Regions from separate parts of the Streptomyces sp. NPDC059649 genome, predicted to be linked through region 1. Evidence: riboswitches for the same ligand, from Rfam matches in the RefSeq annotation. Region 1 holds a riboswitch; each other region holds the start of a gene.

Evidence for each region. A riboswitch is a leader RNA that binds a small molecule or an ion and turns the genes downstream of it on or off. The one in region 1 is predicted to bind cyclic di-AMP.
Region 2: linked by a shared signal. The riboswitch ahead of ACFV1J_RS19435 (C40 family peptidase) and the one ahead of ACFV1J_RS11040 (M23 family metallopeptidase) in region 1 are both predicted to bind cyclic di-AMP.
Region 3: linked by a shared signal. The riboswitch ahead of ACFV1J_RS34055 (transglycosylase family protein) and the one ahead of ACFV1J_RS11040 (M23 family metallopeptidase) in region 1 are both predicted to bind cyclic di-AMP.
Region 4: linked by a shared signal. The riboswitch ahead of ACFV1J_RS32750 (NlpC/P60 family protein) and the one ahead of ACFV1J_RS11040 (M23 family metallopeptidase) in region 1 are both predicted to bind cyclic di-AMP.

What each region holds. Positions count from the first base shown of each region.
Region 1 is NZ_JBHWDV010000006.1:74,866-79,433, reverse strand. It holds gene ACFV1J_RS11050 (M16 family metallopeptidase) at 1-473, shown strand, start outside; gene ACFV1J_RS11045 (M16 family metallopeptidase) at 509-1,891, shown strand; cyclic di-AMP (ydaO/yuaA leader) riboswitch at 2,157-2,312, shown strand; gene ACFV1J_RS11040 (M23 family metallopeptidase) at 2,325-3,125, shown strand; gene ACFV1J_RS11035 (GntR family transcriptional regulator) at 3,308-3,997, shown strand; gene ACFV1J_RS11030 (HPr family phosphocarrier protein) at 4,306-4,568, opposite strand, start outside.
Region 2 is NZ_JBHWDV010000016.1:114,142-118,709, reverse strand. It holds gene ACFV1J_RS19445 (ATP-dependent Clp protease proteolytic subunit) at 1-601, shown strand, start outside; gene ACFV1J_RS19440 (hypothetical protein) at 607-915, shown strand; cyclic di-AMP (ydaO/yuaA leader) riboswitch at 1,225-1,397, shown strand; gene ACFV1J_RS19435 (C40 family peptidase) at 1,402-1,875, shown strand; gene ACFV1J_RS19430 (GNAT family N-acetyltransferase) at 1,933-2,580, shown strand; gene ACFV1J_RS19425 (hypothetical protein) at 2,915-3,064, shown strand; gene ACFV1J_RS19420 (ATP-binding protein) at 3,151-3,579, opposite strand; gene ACFV1J_RS19415 (8-amino-7-oxononanoate synthase) at 3,816-4,568, opposite strand, start outside.
Region 3 is NZ_JBHWDV010000053.1:15,846-20,413, reverse strand. It holds gene eno (phosphopyruvate hydratase) at 1-368, opposite strand, end outside; gene ACFV1J_RS34055 (transglycosylase family protein) at 661-1,314, opposite strand; cyclic di-AMP (ydaO/yuaA leader) riboswitch at 1,322-1,529, opposite strand; gene ACFV1J_RS34050 (transglycosylase family protein) at 1,742-2,788, opposite strand; gene ACFV1J_RS34045 (cytochrome P450) at 3,039-4,382, opposite strand; gene ACFV1J_RS34040 (LysR family transcriptional regulator) at 4,458-4,568, opposite strand, start outside.
Region 4 is NZ_JBHWDV010000047.1:21,964-26,531, forward strand. It holds gene pcrA (DNA helicase PcrA) at 1-1,174, opposite strand, end outside; cyclic di-AMP (ydaO/yuaA leader) riboswitch at 1,510-1,679, shown strand; gene ACFV1J_RS32750 (NlpC/P60 family protein) at 1,687-2,829, shown strand; gene ACFV1J_RS32755 (hypothetical protein) at 2,998-3,351, opposite strand; gene ACFV1J_RS32760 (NlpC/P60 family protein) at 3,673-4,568, shown strand, end outside.

The DNA of each region.
Region 1 (4,568 bases):
AGTCCTCCCGCCTGTACAACCGGCTGGTGCGCCGCGACCGCAGCGCGGTGGCCGCCGGCTTCGGTCTGCTGCGGCTGGCCGGCGCGCCCTCCCTGGGCTGGCTGGACGTGAAGGCGTCCGCCGGGGTGGAGGTGCCCGCCATCGAGCACGCGGTCGACGAGGAACTGGCACGGTTCGCCGCCGAGGGGCCCACCCCGGAGGAGATGGAGCGGGCGCAGGCCCAGCTGGAGCGCGAATGGCTGGACCGCCTGGCGACGGTCAGCGGCCGCGCCGACGAACTCTGCCGCTTCGCCGTCCTGTTCGGCGACCCGCAGCTCGCGCTGACCGCCGTGCAGCGGGTCCTGGACATCACCCCCGAGGAGGTGCAGGCGGTCGCCAAGGCCCGGCTGCGCCCCGACAACCGCGCGGTGCTCGTCTACGAGCCCACCGAGCCGGCCGGCAACGCCGCCGAGGAAGGGGAGACGGAGCAGTGAGCGACACCACCCGCCAGGATTCCCCAGGGAGCAGCATGCAGTTCCACCCGCAGCCCCAGAGCGGCGCGCCCAAGCCGTGGGCCTTCCCGGCCCCCGAGCGCAGCCAACTGCCCAACGGCCTCACCCTCCTGACCAGTCACCGCCCCGGTCAGCAGGTCGTCGCGGTGGAGATCAACCTCGTCGCCCCGCTGGACGCCGAGCCGGAGGGCCTGGACGGCGTCGCCACGATCATGGCGCGCGCCCTGTCCGAGGGCACCGACAAATACGACGCGGAGGGCTTCGCCGCCGAGCTGGAGCGCTGCGGCGCCACGCTGGACGCCCACGCCGACCACCCCGGCGTACGCGTCTCCCTGGAGGTCCCGGCCTCCCGGCTGACCCGCGCGCTCGGCCTGCTCGCCGACGCGCTGCGGGCCCCCGCGTTCCCGGAGAGCGAGATCGAGCGGCTGGTCCGCAATCGCCTCGACGAGATCCCGCACGAGCTCGCCAACCCGGCCCGGCGCGCGGCGATGGCGCTCTCCAAGGAGCTGTTCCCGGCCACCGCGCGGATCTCCCGCCCCCGTCAGGGCACCGAGGAGACGGTCGCGCGGATCGACGCCGCGGCCGTGCGCGCCTTCTACGACGCCCATGTCCGGCCCGCCACGGCCACCGCCGTGATCGTCGGTGACTTCACCGGCGTCGACCTGGCCGCGTCGCTCGCCGACACCCTCGGCGCCTGGAGCGGTTCGACCGCCGAGCCGGTGAAGGCGACCCCGATCGTCGCCGACGACACCGGCCGCGTGGTGATCGTGGACCGCCCCGGCGCCGTGCAGACGCAGCTGCTCATCGGCCGGATCGGCGCCGACCGGCACGACCGCGTGTGGCCGGCGCAGGTGCTCGGCACGTACTGCCTGGGCGGCACCCTCACCTCCCGCCTGGACCGCGTCCTGCGTGAGGAGAAGGGCTACACCTACGGCGTGCGGGCCTTCGGGCAGGTGCTGCGCTCCACGGCCCCCACGTCCCCCGAGGGCACCACCGGCGCCGCGCTGCTCGCCATCAGCGGCTCGGTGGACACCGCCTCCACCGGGCCGGCGCTGGAGGACCTCTGGAAGGTGCTGCGGACCCTCGCGGCAGAGGGGCTGACGGACGAGGAGCGGGACGTCGCGGTGCAGAACCTCGTCGGGGTGGCGCCGCTCAAGTACGAGACCGCGGCGGCCGTCGCGGGCACCCTCGCCGACCAGGTGGAGCAGCAGCTCCCGGACGATTTCCAGGCGCAGTTGTACCTCCGGCTCGCGGAGACCGGCACGGTCGAGGCGACCGCCGCCGCCGTCAACGCCTTCCCGGTGGACCGCCTGGTGACCGTCCTGGTGGGCGACGCCGCGCAGATCACCGAGCCCGTCAAGGCGCTGGGCATCGGAGAGGTGACGGTCGTCAGCGGCTAGTCCGCAGGCGGCGTATGACGAAGCGTCACGACCGACGGCTCCTGTGGGGTTCGCTCACCACGGGAGCCGTCGTATGTCCGTCGCCTGCTCGTCGCCTGTCCGCCGCCGGTCTGCCGCAGTCTGCTGTATGTCCGGTTTGGGATGGCTCGTTGAGCCGGAACTTGTGGCATCCCGCACAAAATCGCGGTTCCGTTTGGCGCCGCAAAGTGGCCCCGTTTAGCGTCGGTCCGGCTGTTCGTCACAACTCCGCCACAACAGTGGCACCGGACAGTCATCGCCGAGTCCCCGTACGGCGCGAGCCAGGGGAGCCGGGGACCCACCCGTCCCTGGGGTGAATCGGGCGCCTCTCCGGAGGGGCCCGTAGGAGACCTTCCTGCTCCGAACCCGTCAGCTAACCCGGTAGGCGAGAGGGAAGGAAAGGACAAGCCAGCACATGGCGTTCACCCGTGCCACCGGGAAGCACCGCCGGGCCAGCCGCAGCGCCCGGACGACCCGCAACCTCGCCGGTATAGCCACCCTCGCGACCTCCGGCGTCGTCGCCACCCTGGCGTCACCGGCGATGGCCGCCACCGACGAGGCACGCACCCAGGACACCGGCCTCACCCAGGCCGTCGTGCTCGGTGACGAGCTCGCCCACCGCCTGGAGGTCCAGGCCGACACCCAGCAGGCCGCCGCCGAGGCCGCCGCCATGCAGGCGAAGGCCGAGGCCGAGGCCAAGAAGCGGGTGGCGGAGGCCGAGCGGCACGCCGAGGCGGCCCGGAAGAAGGCCAAGGCCGAGCGCGAGGCCAAGGAGCGGGCCGCCCGGGACGCCGAGCGCAAGCGCCTGAACGCCTTCGTCGCCCCCGTCGCCGGCTCCTACGTCTCCACCGGCTACAAGGCCTCCAGCAGCCTGTGGTCCTCCGGCAGCCACACCGGCATCGACTTCCACGCCGCCACCGGCACCTCCGTCCACGCGGTCGGCGCGGGCACCGTCGTCGAGGCCGGCTGGGGCGGGTCGTACGGCAACAACATCGTGATCAAGATGCACGACGGCACGTACACCCAGTACGGCCACCTGTCGTCGATCGGCGTCTCGGTCGGCCAGACCGTCACCCCCGGCCAGCAGATCGGCCTCTCCGGGGCCACCGGCAACGTCACCGGCCCGCATCTGCACTTCGAGGCCCGCACCAGCCCGGACTACGGCTCCGACATCGACCCGATCGCGTATCTGCGCTCGCACGGCGTCAACGTCTGATCCGGCGTCAGGCACACCCGCCTCGGCCTCCCGGCGCACGCCTCGGTGCCCTCCCCGCCCATTGGCCAAAAAATATCGCCGAATACGCGGAGTCCGTCGGAAAAGCCGTGCCGGTCGAATAGAGTCTCGGAAAAGCCGCCGACCGGCGGCGTTTTCCGGGGATTACGGCGGAGGCACGATCGATGCGAGGCCATATTTCCGCGCATGCGGTGTGCACGGCGATTCGCGAGGACATCGTCTCCGGTGCGCTGGCGCCGGGGAGCCGACTGATCGAGGAGATCCTGGCGGCGCGCTACGGCGTCTCCAGGGTGCCGGTCCGCGAAGCGCTGCGCACCCTGCAGTCGGAGGGCTTCGTCACCACCCGCCACCACGCGGGCGCGTGCGTCGCCGAGCCCACCGAGCAGGAGGCCGCCGACCTGCTCGACATCCGCGCCCTGCTGGAGCCGCTGGGCGCGGCCCGCGCGGCCGCCCGGCGCACCCCCGCCCATCTGAAGGTGCTGCGCGGCCTGGTGCGGCTCGGCCGCGAGCGGGCCCGCCACGGCAGCCCCACCGACCTGCGCCAACTCGACGGCTGGTTCCACGAGACGCTGGCCCAGGCGGCCGGCAGCCCCAGCCTGACCGCGCTGCTGACCCAGCTGCGCCGCAAGATCGAGTGGATGTATGCGGTGGAGCCGCCGCCGCGGGCCGGTGATGCATGGGACGAACACGGCGCGGTGCTGGACGCGGTGGCCCGGGGCGACGCGGAACGGGCCCGCGCCCTGATGGCGGCCCACATCGAGCGCTCGCTCCCGGTGTACCGGCTGCGGCGCCCCGCCGCACCCGAGGTGAGCGATCCGAAACAGCCCGTCAACACAGCGCGCGCCCGTTCTTAACACCCGGGCCGTATACAAAGGGGTGCGGAATTCCCGGGGCGGCGATTGTTGTCCGCCTTTACTTCCGGATATCGGCGCGCTTTCAAATGTCGGCGTGCGCGCTGTCCGGTACGCACATTCCGCCGCACGCTTTTCCGTGCGTGCCTCTCCGTGCATTGTCCACCGGCCGTGAGAATTGTGCGGCGGAGGGCACGGTCTTTGCGCGCGGGAGGGGGTGCGGTATTTCCCCCGAACGCAAAACGGCCCCGCCGCGGCACCTTTTCAGGTCACCGCGGCGGGGCCGCCGTACGAGGGGCGTCCCGGTGGGCTCAGACGGTCTCGGGGAGCTCTTCGAGACCCTCGGAGACGAGCTTGGCCAGGCGGTCGAGCGCTTCCTCGGCGCCCTCGGCGTCCGAGGCCAGCACGATCTCCTCGCCACCCTGGGCGCCCAGGCCCAGGACCGCGAGCATGGAGGCCGCGTTGACCGGATTGCCCTCGGCCTTGGCGATCGTCATCGGGACGCCGGCGGCGGTGGCCGCCCGGACGAAGATCGACGCGGGGCGGGCGTGCAGGCCCTCGGCCCAACCGACAT
Region 2 (4,568 bases), on a different contig from region 1:
GTTCACCGAGCGCACCGCGCAGGGGACGCGGACGATGGACCCGTATTCCAAGCTGCTCAGCGAGCGGATCATCTTCCTGGGGACCCCGATCGACGACACCGCCGCCAACGACGTCATGGCGCAGCTGATCCACCTCGAACACGCCGCGCCCGAGCGGGACATCTCGCTCTACATCAACTCCCCCGGCGGCTCGCTCACCGCGATGACCGCGATCTACGACACGATGCGCTTCGTGTCGTGCGACGTGGAGACCGTCTGCCTGGGACAGGCCGCGTCCGCCGCAGCGGTGCTGCTGGCCGCCGGCACCCCCGGCAAGCGGCTGGCGCTGCCCGGCGCCCGGGTGCTGATCCACCAGCCGTCGGTGAGCGAACCGTTCGAGGGCCAGGCCAGCGACCTCTACATCCAGGCCCAGGAAGTGCTGCGCGGCCGCGCCATGCTGGAGGAGATGCTGGCGCTGCACACCGGTCAGCCGCGCGAGCGGATCGCCGCGGACATCGAGCGCGACAAGATCTTCGACGCCCCGGCCGCGCAGGAGTACGGCCTGATCGACGGGCTCACCCGCAACCGCAAGCGGTCGGCCGACCGACCCGTGGGACGGTGAGCCGGATGTGGCCGCCGGAGACCCCGCCGCTGCCCGCCCTGACCCGCGCCGAGGGGCAGCTGATCGACTGTTACCTGGAGGCGCTCGACCTGCTGGGCCGGATCAATCCGGCCCGCGGCGGCGGCACCTACAGCGGGCTGCGCGCCGCTCAGGCGCTGGTGAGCAAGGCCGCGGAACTGCGGGACGCGCTGACGCTGATGCACAACCGGGGCGAGCACGAGCTGCACGGCGAGACGCTGGCCCGGGCGCTGCGGGTGCTGGACGGGGAACGCCGGGCCGGATACGTGACGGTGCCGCCGGCCCGGGAACCCTGATCCGACACGCGCGCCCGCGCTGCCCGGACGGCGTAGCGTCCGCGCGTGCGGTAGGGGGGCGACGAATTGCGCCGGGGGCCAGAATTACTGCGGTGGCCGATGTTTCGCCCCAGGTCGAAGGGGGTGCCGCCGATGACGCTCCGGCCCACGACGGGGCAAATCCCACCATTCGGCTCAATTGTGGCGCATCTCACATACGGCATTTTCAACTCGGAATTCCGGTGGCGGGTGCGTGAGGATCCCTTTCGACGACAAGACCCCGCCACAGCGACGGGGCGGTCCGGCCGGGCGCCTAATCCCGCCGCCGTGCCGGATGTCCGGTCGATGCGTGTGGATCGGCGGGAGCGGAGGACCCGAGCAGTACGGGGTCCGGGGCCCGCGCGGCCGACGGACTCCTTGGGGTGAAGCCGTGGAAACGGCCGGGCATCTTCGCCTGCCCGAACCCGACAGGTCTTCCTTCGCAGGCGGCTGACGAAGGGTTTGCGCATGACCGTGCGCACGCATACGCCGCATCTGCTGGCCCGCGCCGGCACCGTGTCCGCACTGGCGCTGGCCACGCTCGGCGGGACCACGCTCGCACCGGGAACCTCCGCCGACGCCGAGGCCGCGACCGTCTCCGCCCATGCGCTGCGGATCGCGGCCTCCAAGCGGGGCTCGCCCTACCAGTACGGGGCCATGGGACCGTACCGCTTCGACTGTTCGGGCCTGACGGTGTACTCGTTCAAGCGCGCCGGCCGGGACCTGCCGCGGACCGCGGCCCAGCAGTACGGCCGCACCCGGCACATCCCGTCCTCTGCCCGGAAACGCGGGGACCTGGTCTTCTTCCACTCCGGCAACGGCATTTACCACGTCGGCATCTACGCCGGGCAGGGCCGCATGTGGCATGCGCCCAAGGCCGGCAGCGTGGTGCGGCTGGAGAAGATCTGGAGCCGCGCGGTCTCGTACGGGAGGGTGCCCTGAGCTGCGGCGACGCCGGGCGCCCGGTCAATTGTCAGTGCTGGCCGATAATTTGACGGGGTGACTTCGGAGCTGAGCAAGGTGCTGACGGCCGCGGCGCGGGGGAGCTTCCCGCCCGAGGACGGTTCGGTGACGGTGCTGCCCCAGCCGTCCCCGCGGGACGTGGGCGTGCTGTCGTTCACCTGTCATGCCGTGGTGTTCGCGGACGTGGAGCCGTCCTGGGTGCACGACCGGACAGCCCCCGGCGATCTCGCCGGACCGCTCAGTCCGCCGTTCCTGACCGCGCTGGGTGAACGGACCGGCCGCGAGGCCAACAACATCGACCTGGCCATGGTCGCCGAGGCGCTGCCCGGGCCGCCGCCGTTGGAGCTGGTGGAGACGACGGACCGCAGCCATCCGCGCATCGTCCGGGCGCTGCGCCACCGCGACGAGGTGCGGGCCTGGACGACCGGGGACGGCGGGACGCTGATCATCGGGCGGGGCCTGGCCGGGCGCTGGGAGCTGGCCGCGGAGGTGGACGGCGCCGGCCAGGGACGCGGCCTCGGTCGCCGGCTGGCGCACGCCGCCCGCCATCTCATACCGGCGGGCGAACGGCTCTGGGCCCAGGCCGCCCCCGGCAATGCCCGCAGCGTCCGCGCCCTGCTGGCCGCGGGGTTCGTACCGGTGGGCGCGGAGGTGCTGCTGGTGCCGGCCGGCGGCCCCGGCTGAACGGGTACCGCTGCCTGGGGTCCTGGTCCCGCCCCGTTCCTGGCCCTTCCGCTGTCCCTGCCCCTGCCTGGGGTTGGGTCCGGCCGGCCCCGTTCCTGCCCCTGCCCGTGCCTGGGGTGGGGCCCGGTCCCGTTCCTGCCGCTGCCCTCAGGCGAGCGCGACCTCGACGAGCAGCGCTCCGCCCAGCGCGGTGAGCAGGGCGCCGGTGGTGGCCTCCAGGGCCCTGGCCACCAGGGGCGGCGCAGTCAGCCACCCAGCCGGTCGACGAGCAGCGCCACGGCGCCCTGTCGGGCTCGGCGTGGCGGGGGCCCCGGAGATGGTGGCGGAGGGCTCGGTGACCCCGTTGGGGATCCGCCGGCTGGACCCGCCGGAGCTGCGCCGCCGGATCGCGGTGGCCTACCGCAGCGGCGGCGGCATCCCGGCCCCGGACACCCTCCGCGCGCTGCTGCGCGGCGCCTTCAGCCGCCCCTCCCCCACACCGTGACGGCCGCACGCATGCCGTACCGGCCGTACGCATGCCATGCCGGCCGTACGCATGTCGTCGGGCCGTACGCCGCGGCGGCCGCGCCGTCAGCCGACCGCGACCTGCCAGGGCAGGCTGATCCAGACGGTCTTGCCGCCGGTGTCGGTGGGGACGACGGAGAGCCGGCCGCCGGCCTCCGCGGCGAGGAAGCGGATGATGACCAGGCCCCGGCCGTTGTCCTGCTGGACCGCGGCAGGCAGCCGGCGGGGGCGGCGGGGGTGACTGTCGGTGACCCCGACGCACAGCTCCTCGTCGCGGTCCAGACGCAGTTCGAGGGTGAAGGTCGGGGACTGGCCGAAGGTGTGCTGGACGGCGTTGGTGGCGAGTTCGGAGACGATCAGGCGGACCGCGTCGGCGGTGGTGGAACCGGCGGGCAGGCCCCATTCGGTGAGCACGGTGAGGGCGTGTCTGCGGGCGAGGCGGACCGATTCCGGGGCGCTCGGCAGGGTGAGTGCGGATTCCTGGTGGTCTGCCATCGCGACGCCGTCCCTTTCCCACCGAGGCCGGCTCCGGTCCGCTGCCCGGGGAGCCGGTGTGCCACTCGGGTCAACGATTCGGCCTCGGATCTGCTGGAGCGCCAGCCTGCCACCCGTTCCCCCGGTGTGGCGCTCGATCCGCCAACATATGCAGATATCTATCGCTCGAAGCGGTGAACTCTGCGACGGGAGACCGGATATGGGACGCCATGCCGGTCACACACGGTCACCAAGGATCAGATCTTCGGCGGCGCGGTGGCGAGGATCGTGCCCACCGCCCGGTCGAGCTGGCCGTCCGTCAGGTCCGCGCGGGCGGTGAGCCGCAGCCGGGAGATCCCGTCCGGTACGGACGGCGGCCGGAAGCAGCCGACCGCGAGACCGGCCGTGCGGCAGTCGGCGGCCCAGCGGACCGCGGCCTCCGGCGAGGGGGCGCGGACGGACACCACCGCGGCGTCCGGCCGTACCGCGGTCAGGCCGGCCGCGGTGAGCCGGCGGTGCAGCTCGCGGGCGACCTCGCCGGCCCGGGCGGCGCGCTCGGGTTCGCGGTCGATCAGCCGCAGTGCGGCCAGTGCGCCGCCGGCCGCGGCCGGGGCCAGGCCGGTGTCGAAGATGAAGGTCCGGGCGGTGTTGACCAGGTGCTCGATGACCCGGGCCGGGCCGAGCACCGCGCCGCCCTGGGAGCCGAGCGACTTGGAGAGCGTCACGGTGGCCACCACGTCGCCGTCCCCGGCCAGTCCGGCCGCGGCGAGCGCACCCCGGCCGCCGTCACCGAGGACGCCCAGGCCGTGGGCGTCGTCGACGAGGAGTGCGGCGCCGTGCGCCCGGCAGGCGGCGGCCAGTGCGGGCAGCGGCGCGGCGTCGCCGTCGACCGAGAACACCGAGTCGGTCACCACCAGCGCCCGTCCGTTGTGGCCGGCCAGGGCGCCGCGTACGGCCTCGGGGTCGGCGTGCGGGGCGACCTCGGTGCGGGCCCGGGAGAGCCGGCAGCC
Region 3 (4,568 bases), on a different contig from region 1:
GAGGCGGCGTGCGCGACGGCGAGGGAGACGCCGAGGATGGCGTTGGCGCCGAGCGAGCCCTTGTTGTCGGTGGCGTCCAGGTCGAACATGGCCTGGTCGATCAGCCGCTGCTCGGTGGCGTCGTAGCCGACGAGCTCCGGGCCGATCTGCTCGATGACGGCCAGGACGGCCTTCTCCACGCCCTTGCCGAGGTAGCGGTTGGGGTCGCCGTCGCGGAGCTCGATGGCCTCGAAGGCGCCGGTCGAGGCGCCGGACGGCACGGCGGCACGGCCGGTGCTGCCGTCGTCGAGGCCGACCTCGACCTCGACCGTGGGATTACCTCGCGAGTCGAGAATTTCGCGGGCTACGACGACGTCGATGGACGGCACGTTGTCTCCTTCATGGGTGTCTGGAGTTCTGCAGCACGAGCCTAACGGCCCGGGGAGCGTCCGCCTGCCCTTGGCCCGCTCCGTGGGACGGAATAACCCAACAAGCCACCCAAAAGACCAGGTCACGGTAGGTTTGCCGCAATGTTCGCGGAGCGGGAAAAGTCCGGCGAGTGCCGGGCCGACGGCGGGGCGCCGCGGAGGGGATACGGAGAAGCCCCGCCGCGGCGCGCCGGGGGGAGGGGCGCGCCGGACGGGGCCGGTCTCACCAGGGGTGTCCCGGTGCGGGGACGGCTCAGACGTGGAGCTTCTGACCCGGGAAGATCAGGTTGGGGTTGCCGCCGATGACGGACTTGTTGGCCGCGTAGACGGCCTTCCAGTTGGTGCCGTGCGCCTTGGCGATCTTGGCGAGGGTGTCGCCGGCCTTGACGGTGTAGTTGCCGTGACCCTGGTTCTTCTTCGGGGCCGGGGCGCTCTCGTGCTTCGGGGCGGCGGGGGTGCGCTTGACGGCCGCGTCGCTCTTCGACGGGGCGGACTTGGCGACCGGGGCGCTGGTGTTCAGGTCGGGGGACGGGCCACCGGCGGTCAGGCCGCCGGCACCGGCGCAGGACCAGGCGCCCGGGCCCTGGATGGCGAGGAGCTTCTCGGCGACGGCGATCTGCTGGGCCTTGGTGGCCAGGTCGGCGCGCGCCGCGTACTTGGTGCCGCCGGCGGCGGCCCAGCTGGAGTTGGAGAACTGCAGGCCACCGTAGTAGCCGTTACCGGTGTTGATCGACCAGTTGCCGCCGGACTCGCACTGGGCGACCTTGTCCCAGGTGGCGACGGATGCGGCGGAAGCGGAGGTGGCGCCCATCAGCGGGGCGGCGACGGCGGCACCGGCGACACCGGCGAGCGCGGCGACGCGGACGGCCTTGGAGGGACGACGGTGCTTGCCCTTGTTGATCAGCATGGTTGGTTCGTTTCCTCACCGACGCCTGCGAGGTGAGCTGTCGGGTTCGGACTGATGAGTCGCCCGGCCGGTGCCGTGGCACCGGGCTTCACCCCAAGCCGGCTGACCCGCTTTCACGGGCCGGGCCGGCGCCTACCTTGGTTCCCCCGCTCCTGCCTACGGCGCTTGCGCGTCAACTGCCTCCGACCACCGGCAGGATTCGGCGTGTGATCGAAGGGGCCCGCTTTGGCGAGCGGTGATGACCGTAATCAGGAATCCCCTGGGTGTTCAAACCCCCTCATCTGGACCGAGTTGGCCCTTTTTGATCACGGAGGGGTCATAAAGCCGCAGGTGGGGGCCGGTGCGACGGTGGTGGACCCTTCGGGGCCCACCACCTCACAACGAGACGCTTGTCTCACTTTCGCCAAAGCGGGTCGAAACCGGCGAACTACCCTGCGGACTGCCCGAGATCGAGCTGCTGACCTGGGCGGATCAGGTCCGCGTCGGAGCCGATGACGCCCTCGTTGCGGTCGTAGAGCGCCGGCCAGCCACCCGACAGCCGGTGCGCCTGGGCGATCGCTGACAGGCTGTCACCCGGCCGCACGGTGTACCCGTCACCGTCCACCGGGAGCGTCCGGTGCGCGTCGTCACCGCGCGAGGCGTGCCGCCCGCCGGACGTCCGGTCGCCGCCGTCGCCCTCGCCCGGGTCCGCGTCGCCGCGGTGCCGGCCCGAGCCGCCGCCCGGCACGCCGTCCGTCGCCGTACCGCCCGGCGTCCCGTCGGGGCCCGTGCCGTCCACGTCTCCCGCGCCGTCCCCATCGCCCGTACCGCTGCCGTTGCCGTCATCGGAGGGGTCGGTGGTGCCGGAGGGGTCGTGGCTGCCCGACGGGTCCTCGCCGTGGTCGCCCGGCGTCGCGTCGCCGGACGGGTCGGACGGACCGGAGGTCCGGTCGGGGCCGGGGGACGTCTCGCCGGTCCCGGCGGAGTCCGAGGGGGCGGGAGTGGACGGGGACGGTGTGGTCCGCGACGGCTCGTCACCGGCCGGCCCGTCGCCCTCGTCGCCACCCGGGTCGTCGGCCGTACCGTCGTGCCAGCCGGAGGAGCCGGAGCCGGCGGTTCCGTCGTCGTCGGACGGGTCGGGTATCGGGGCGCTGGTGCCGCCCGGGTTCACCTGCGGCGCCCGGCCGTCCTTCTTCAGGCCGGCGTTCACCGCACAGCTCGGAAAGGCGTCCGGCCCGAGGTCGTCGAGGATCGCCTCGGCCACCGCGATCTGCTGGGCGCGGCTGGCGAGGTCGGGCCGCGAGGCGTAGTCCCCGCCGCCGTGCCGGTCCCACATCTCCTGGGTGAGCTGGAGACCGCCGTAGAAGCCGTTGCCGGTGTCCGAGCTCCAGACGCCGCCGCTCTCGCACTGGGCGACGCGGTCCCAGGTCGCGGTGTCGGCGGCGTGGGCGCCACCGGCGGAGAGCAGGGGCAGTGCCAGTGCCGAGCCGGTCACTCCCGCCGTGACAAAGATGGCCGGTGCTTGACGGGGGCGACGGTGTCGGCCGTTCCCGGAACGCATGCGGATGCCTTTCGCGCGGCGGTTGAGTTGTCGCGACCGCCGGCCTTCCTCGGCAATCTGTTCGAGGGGCCGTCGATCGTGGATCGAAAGGTAGCCGGGGTCACGGGTAGTCACAAGTCGGTGTAGTGGAGATCACGCGCAGGTCACGTCCTGACGCTCTGTCACCATCGGCCTCCGCCGCTGGTCAGGCCCGCTCGGGCGCGAACTCGACGGGCAGCGACCGGAGTCCGCGCATGATGAGCCCACCGCGCCACCGCAATTCCGCCGGTTCCACCGCAAGCCGGATGTCCGGGAGCCGGGTCAGCAGCGTGGCGAGCGCGGTCTGTCCTTCGAGCCGGGCGAGCGGGGCGCCCAGGCAGTAGTGGATGCCGTGCCCGTATCCCAGGTGCTGATTGTCACGCCGGGTCAGGTCGAGTACGTCCGGCTCGGGGAAGCGCGCCGGGTCGCGGTCGGCGGCGGCCAGGACGACCAGGACGGGGTCCCCCTCGGCGATCCGCTGCCCGCCGAGGGTCAGTTCCTCGGTGGCGAACCGCCAGGTCGCCAACTCCACCGGGCCGTCGAAGCGGAGGAGTTCCTCGACCCCGGTGGCCAGCAGCCCGGTGTCGCCCGCCGCCAGCGACTTCTGCAGCAGCTCACGCTGGGCGGGGTGGCCCAACAGGGCGTGGATGCCGTTGCCGATGAGGTTGACGGTGGTCTCGAAACCGGCGAAGAGCAGGATGAACGCCATCGCGGCGGCCTCGTTCTCGGTGAGGTGCTCACCGTGGTCCGAGGCCCGGATGAGGCCCGAGATCAGGTCCTCGCCCGGTGTCGGCCCGTCGGGCAGCGCCTCCCGCTTGCGGTGGATGAGGTCGGCGAGATAGCCCCGCATCTTCTTCACGGACCGGGCGACGCCACCGCGGGGGCCTCCCCCGTGCCGGATCATCATGCCCGCCCAGTCCCGGAAGTCGTCCTGGTCCTCGCGCGGGACGCCCAGCAGGTCACAGATGGCGTAGATGGGCAGCGGGAAGGCGAACTCGTGGATCAGGTCGGCCTCGCCGCGGGCGGCGAACCCGTCGATGAGGTGGTCGGTCAGCTCCTGCACCCGGGGCGCGAACTCGGCGACGCGACGGGGGGTGAACGCCTTGCTGACCAGCCGGCGCAGCCGGGTGTGGTCCGGCGGGTCGATGTTGAGCAGGTGCGTCATCAGGTTGGCGCTGCGCTCGCCCGGGATGCCGACCTTGCCCTTGCCGTGCGCGGACTCGCTGTGGTGCACCGGGTTCTTGGAGAGCCGGGCGTCGGCCAGCGCCTGCCGCGCCTCGGGGTAGCGGGTCACCAGCCATGCCTCGACCCCGCTGGGCAGCGCCGTGCGGTGCACCGGCGCGTGCTCCCGCAGCCAGGCGTACGCCGGGTACGGGTCGGAGGCGAACTCCCAGGTGAACAGCTCGGGCGCGGGCGGGACCGGCCGGTGTGCCGGGCAGCCGGCGGGACGGTCCGGAGCGGGACCGGCGGGCGCCGGGTCCGCAGGGGCGGGGCGGGACGTGTCGTGCACCCTCTGACCGTAACCGCCCCGGCGGACGCCCCGCGCACGGGCGGCGGGCGGCCGCCGAGCGGCCCGGCGCCCCCGCTAGGAGCCGCTCGGATCCACCCCCAGCCCCGCCAGGAAGGCCACCGCCGCCGGTGACGGCCCCAGGGCGCTCCACACCACCCGTTCCGTACGCTCCGGCGCCGGCCGCGC
Region 4 (4,568 bases), on a different contig from region 1:
CGACATAGCCGTTGATCTTGGCGCCGGCGCCGGCGTCGGTCCAGAGGTTCTTGGGGCGGCGGTTCTCGTTGCGCTCGATGACGGCGTTGGCGGCGGACAGGATCGTCTGCGAGGAGCGGTAGTTCTGCTCCAGCAGGATCGTGGTGGCGTCCGGGTAGTCCTCCTCGAACTGGAGGATGTTGCGGATCGTGGCGCCGCGGAAGGCGTAGATCGACTGGTCGGCGTCACCGACGACGCACAGCTCGGCGGCGGGGATCTCGGCGGTGCCGGTGCCGACCAGCTCGCGGACGAGGGTGTACTGGGCGTGGTTGGTGTCCTGGTACTCGTCCACGAGCACGTGCCGGAAGCGGCGGCGGTAGTGCTCGGCGACGTCCGGGAAGGCCTGGAGGAGGTTGACCGTGGTCATGATGATGTCGTCGAAGTCCAGGGCGTTGGCCTCGCGCAGCCGTGCCTGGTACATCGCGTACGCCTCGGCCAGCGTCTTCTCGAACCCGTCGGCCGCCGTCCCGGCGAAGGTCTCCTCGTCGATGAGCTCGTTCTTGAGGTTGGAGATCTTCGCGCTGAAGGACTTGGGCGGGAAGCGCTTGGGGTCGAGGTCCAGATCGCGGCAGACCAGGGACATCAGGCGCTTGGAGTCGGCGGCGTCGTAGATCGAGAAGGAGGACGTGAAGCCCAGCTTCTTGGACTCGCGGCGCAGGATCCGCACGCAGGCGCTGTGGAAGGTGGACACCCACATGGCGTTGGCGCGCGGGCCGACCAGCTGCTCGACGCGCTCCTTCATCTCGCCGGCGGCCTTGTTGGTGAAGGTGATCGCGAGGATCTGGCCGGGGTGGACATGCCGCTCGGCGAGCAGATGCGCGATGCGGTGGGTGAGCACCCGGGTCTTGCCGGAGCCGGCGCCGGCGACGATCAGCAGCGGGCCGCCGGTGTGCACCACGGCGGCCTTCTGCTGGTCGTTGAGCCCCTCGAGCAGCGCGGCGGGGTCGATGGCCGGGCGGGCGGCGCCGTCGCGGTAGTACGCGTCCCTGGGCGCGGGCGCGTCGAACCGCCCGCCGAACAGGTCGGCGGGGATCTCCTCGGGGACCGGCTCGTGCTCGTCCTCGGGAGGCGGCGGGGGCCCCTCGTCCTTGTGGGCGAGGTCCGCCAGGAAGCTGTCGTCAAAGAGGCTGCTCATCGCCCACCGAGTCTAGGCCGCCGCACCGACAGCGCGCCGCGGACTGTGGACAAGTGACCGGGACGGCCGGAGAACGCGCGGTATCCACCGGCGGTCGTGGCCATCGGACGCCCGGCCGAATGCGGCTTATGCGCACCGCCGGAAACGGAACGGCCGCCTCCCGAAGCGGAACGGCATCACTCAGGTCACAAAAAGGTTTCGGGCATATCGAACATCAGCCTTCACAGGAGCCACACGAGTTGGCTAACGTCCTCGCTCAGGCAGCCCGCCTCCCCGCGGACGACAGCGTTCGCACGGGCCGCCCGCGCCGAGTCCGGCCCTGCCCGCGATGTGTCCCTCCGGTCACGCACGGGTCACCCGGAGCCGGGGACCCACCAGCACCACCGGGGTGAATCGATCCGTCCGACCGCCGCAAGCGGACGTACGGACCGTAGGGCACGGCCTTCCGTCAGCGACACCGCCCGAACCCGACAGCTAACCCGGTAGGCGGTCCACGGAAGGAGTTGCCGGCCTTGGCGTCCCATCGCAAGCCGCGCACCAGCGTTCTCACCTCGCCCGGGAGCCGCCGTACGGCGGCCGGGCTCACCACCGCCGCGCTCGCCTCGGTCACCCTGCTCTCGCAGACCGCGGACGCCGCCCCCAGAGCCCCCAAGCCCAGCATCGAAGAGGTCAAGCAGAAGGTCGACGGCCTCTACCGGCAGGCCGAGGTGGCCACCCAGAAGTACAACGCGGCCAAGGAGCGCGCCGATCACCAGCGCGAGACCGTGGACGGGCTGCTCAACGCCGCGGCCAAGCGGGCCGAGAAGATGAACGAGACCCGGCGGGAGCTCGGTACGTTCGCCTCGGCCCAGTACCGCACCGGCGGCATGAACCCGACCGCGCAGCTGATGCTCGCCAAGAACCCGCAGCAGTTCTTCGACCGCAGCCACCTGATGGAGCGGCTGACCGGGCGGCAGCAGCAGGCCGTCGCCGACTACCAGCAGCAGGCCGCGGCGGCCGCCCGCCAGCGGGCCGAGGCCAGCCGCAGCCTGGACCACCTGCAGAGCTCGCAGGCCGCCCTGAAGGAGTCCAAGCGCTCCGTCCAGCAGAAGCTGGCCGAGGCCCGGCAGCTGCTGTCCCGGCTGACCGCCCAGGAGAAGGCGCGGCTGGCCGAACTGGAGCGCCGGAAGGAGGCGGCGGCCAAGCGCCGGGCCGAGGAGGAGGCGCGCAAGCAGCAGGAGCGCGAGCGGCAGCGCCAGCAGGACGGCGGCTCGACCGGCGGCCAGACCGGCGGGGACACCGGCGGCTCCACCGGGGGCTCGCAGTCCACCAAGGCCCAGCAGGCCCTGGCCTTCGCCCGCGCCCAGATCGGCAAGCCGTACGTCTGGGGCGCCACCGGGCCCTCGTCCTACGACTGCTCGGGGCTGACCCAGGCGGCGTGGAAGGCGGCCGGGGTCGACCTGCCGCGCACCACCTGGGACCAGGTCAAGGTCGGCCAGCGGGTGGCGACCAAGGACCTGCAACCCGGTGACCTGGTCTTCTTCTTCGACGACATCAGCCACGTCGGCATGTACATAGGCGGCGGCAAGATGATCCACGCCCCGCACCCGGGCGCCAACGTCCGGGAGGAGTCGATCTACTACATGCCGATCTACGGGAGCGTCCGCCCGGGCTGACGCCCGGCCCCGCTCCTCCCAGGTCCACCCCCCACGGTCACCCCCCACACGCCACCGCGCGGCCCTCGCCTCCGGATCCCGGAGTGCGACGACCGCGCGGTGTGCGGTTTGTGGGGCGCCGTTGCGGGTCCCGGGCCGTACGAGCCCGGGGTCCGGCGGCCGGCGTGGTCAGGTCCAGAGGACCGCGATGAAGATGTTGGCCACCGTGAGGCCGCCGACCGCGCCGAACAGCGCCTTGTCGACCTGCTCCTCGTCCCGCTTGACGTAGACCAGCGCCAGGATCACCACCAGGACGGCCATCTTGATGCCGATCTTGATGTTGTTGACCGGGTGGCCCTGCGCCTGGTTCAGGCCGACCAGCACGATGCCGGTGACCAGCATCGTCAGCGCGCCGTGCAGCATGGCCGGAACGAACCGGGCGGTGCCCGCACCCATCGCCTTCATCTGCGTCAGGAACCCGCCCAGCAGTGAGGCGATGCCGATGATGTGCAGGCCGACGAAGATATTGATGACTACGTCCATGGGGCGGGATCGTATCCGCCGCATAGCACGCCCTTTCCGGCAGGGTGTCCCCATTCGTCGCTTCGGTCAGCGCGGAGCGGCCGCGGCGAACGGGCGATGACGCTCCGGTCACCCGCGTTCCGGCAGCGGTCGAAACCGAACAATGCCGCGCAAGCCAGCCCACCTCCATGACGCCCGGGCTTAGCGTCCTCCTCCAGGCGGCCGACTCCCGCCGCGCCGGACTCCGCACCGGCGTCCCGTCGGCCGCCCCGCCGGGAGATACGGCGGCGGCCCGCTCCGTCCCACGGGCCGCCGCCGGGCCCCCGGCCCGAAGGGAAGGAAGTGACGGCCACCGTGGCCTCGCACCGCAAGCCCAGGCGACATCCGCTCGCCGCGCTCACCGGCGGCTCGCGCAGCGCGCGCACCGCCCGTACGGCCGCCACCCTGGCCCTCGCCGGCGCCGCCACCGCCACCACCTTCGACGGCACCGGCCAGGCGGCGGACCGGCCCACCCCCGCCCAGGTCCAGGCCCGGGTCGACGAGCTGTACCAGGAGGCAGAGGTGGCCACACAGAAGTACGACGGCGCGAAGGAAACCGCCGCGACCGCACGCGAGGAGCTGAGCAGGCTGCAGGACGAGGCCGCCCGCAGGGCCGGGGAACTGAACGCCGCACGGGCCGGGCTGGGCGCCCTGGCCGCCTCCCAGTACCGCTCCGGCGGCGTGGACCCGACCGTACGGCTGCTGCTGTCCGCCGATCCGCAGCGCTATCTGGACGGCGCCGCGGTCCTGCAGCGGACGGGCAGCCACCAGGCGACCGCGGTGGCCGGCTACGCGCGCCGGCTCGGCAGTGTGCGGCAGGTCCGGCAGCGGGCCGAGGAGACCGCGGAACGGCTCACCCGGAACGAGGCCGCGCTGAAGAAGCACCGGGTCACCGTCGTGCGGAAACTGGACGCCGCCGAGCAGCTGCTGGACCGGCTGACGGCGGAACAGCGGGGCCGGATGGCCGGACCGGACGGTTCCCGGGCCGGGACGGCCGGCGGCCGGGCGGACCGTGCGGGCGGCGGGCGCGACGGCGGTCTGCTCGGCGGGATCCCCACCGGGTCGGCGGCCGCGGCCGGCGCCTCGGCGCAAGCGGCGCCCAACGCGCGGGCCGCCCGGGCGGTTTCGTTCGCCTACGCCGCGCTCGGCAAGCCGTACGTCTGGGGCGCGACCGGACCCTCCGCGTACGACTGCTCGGG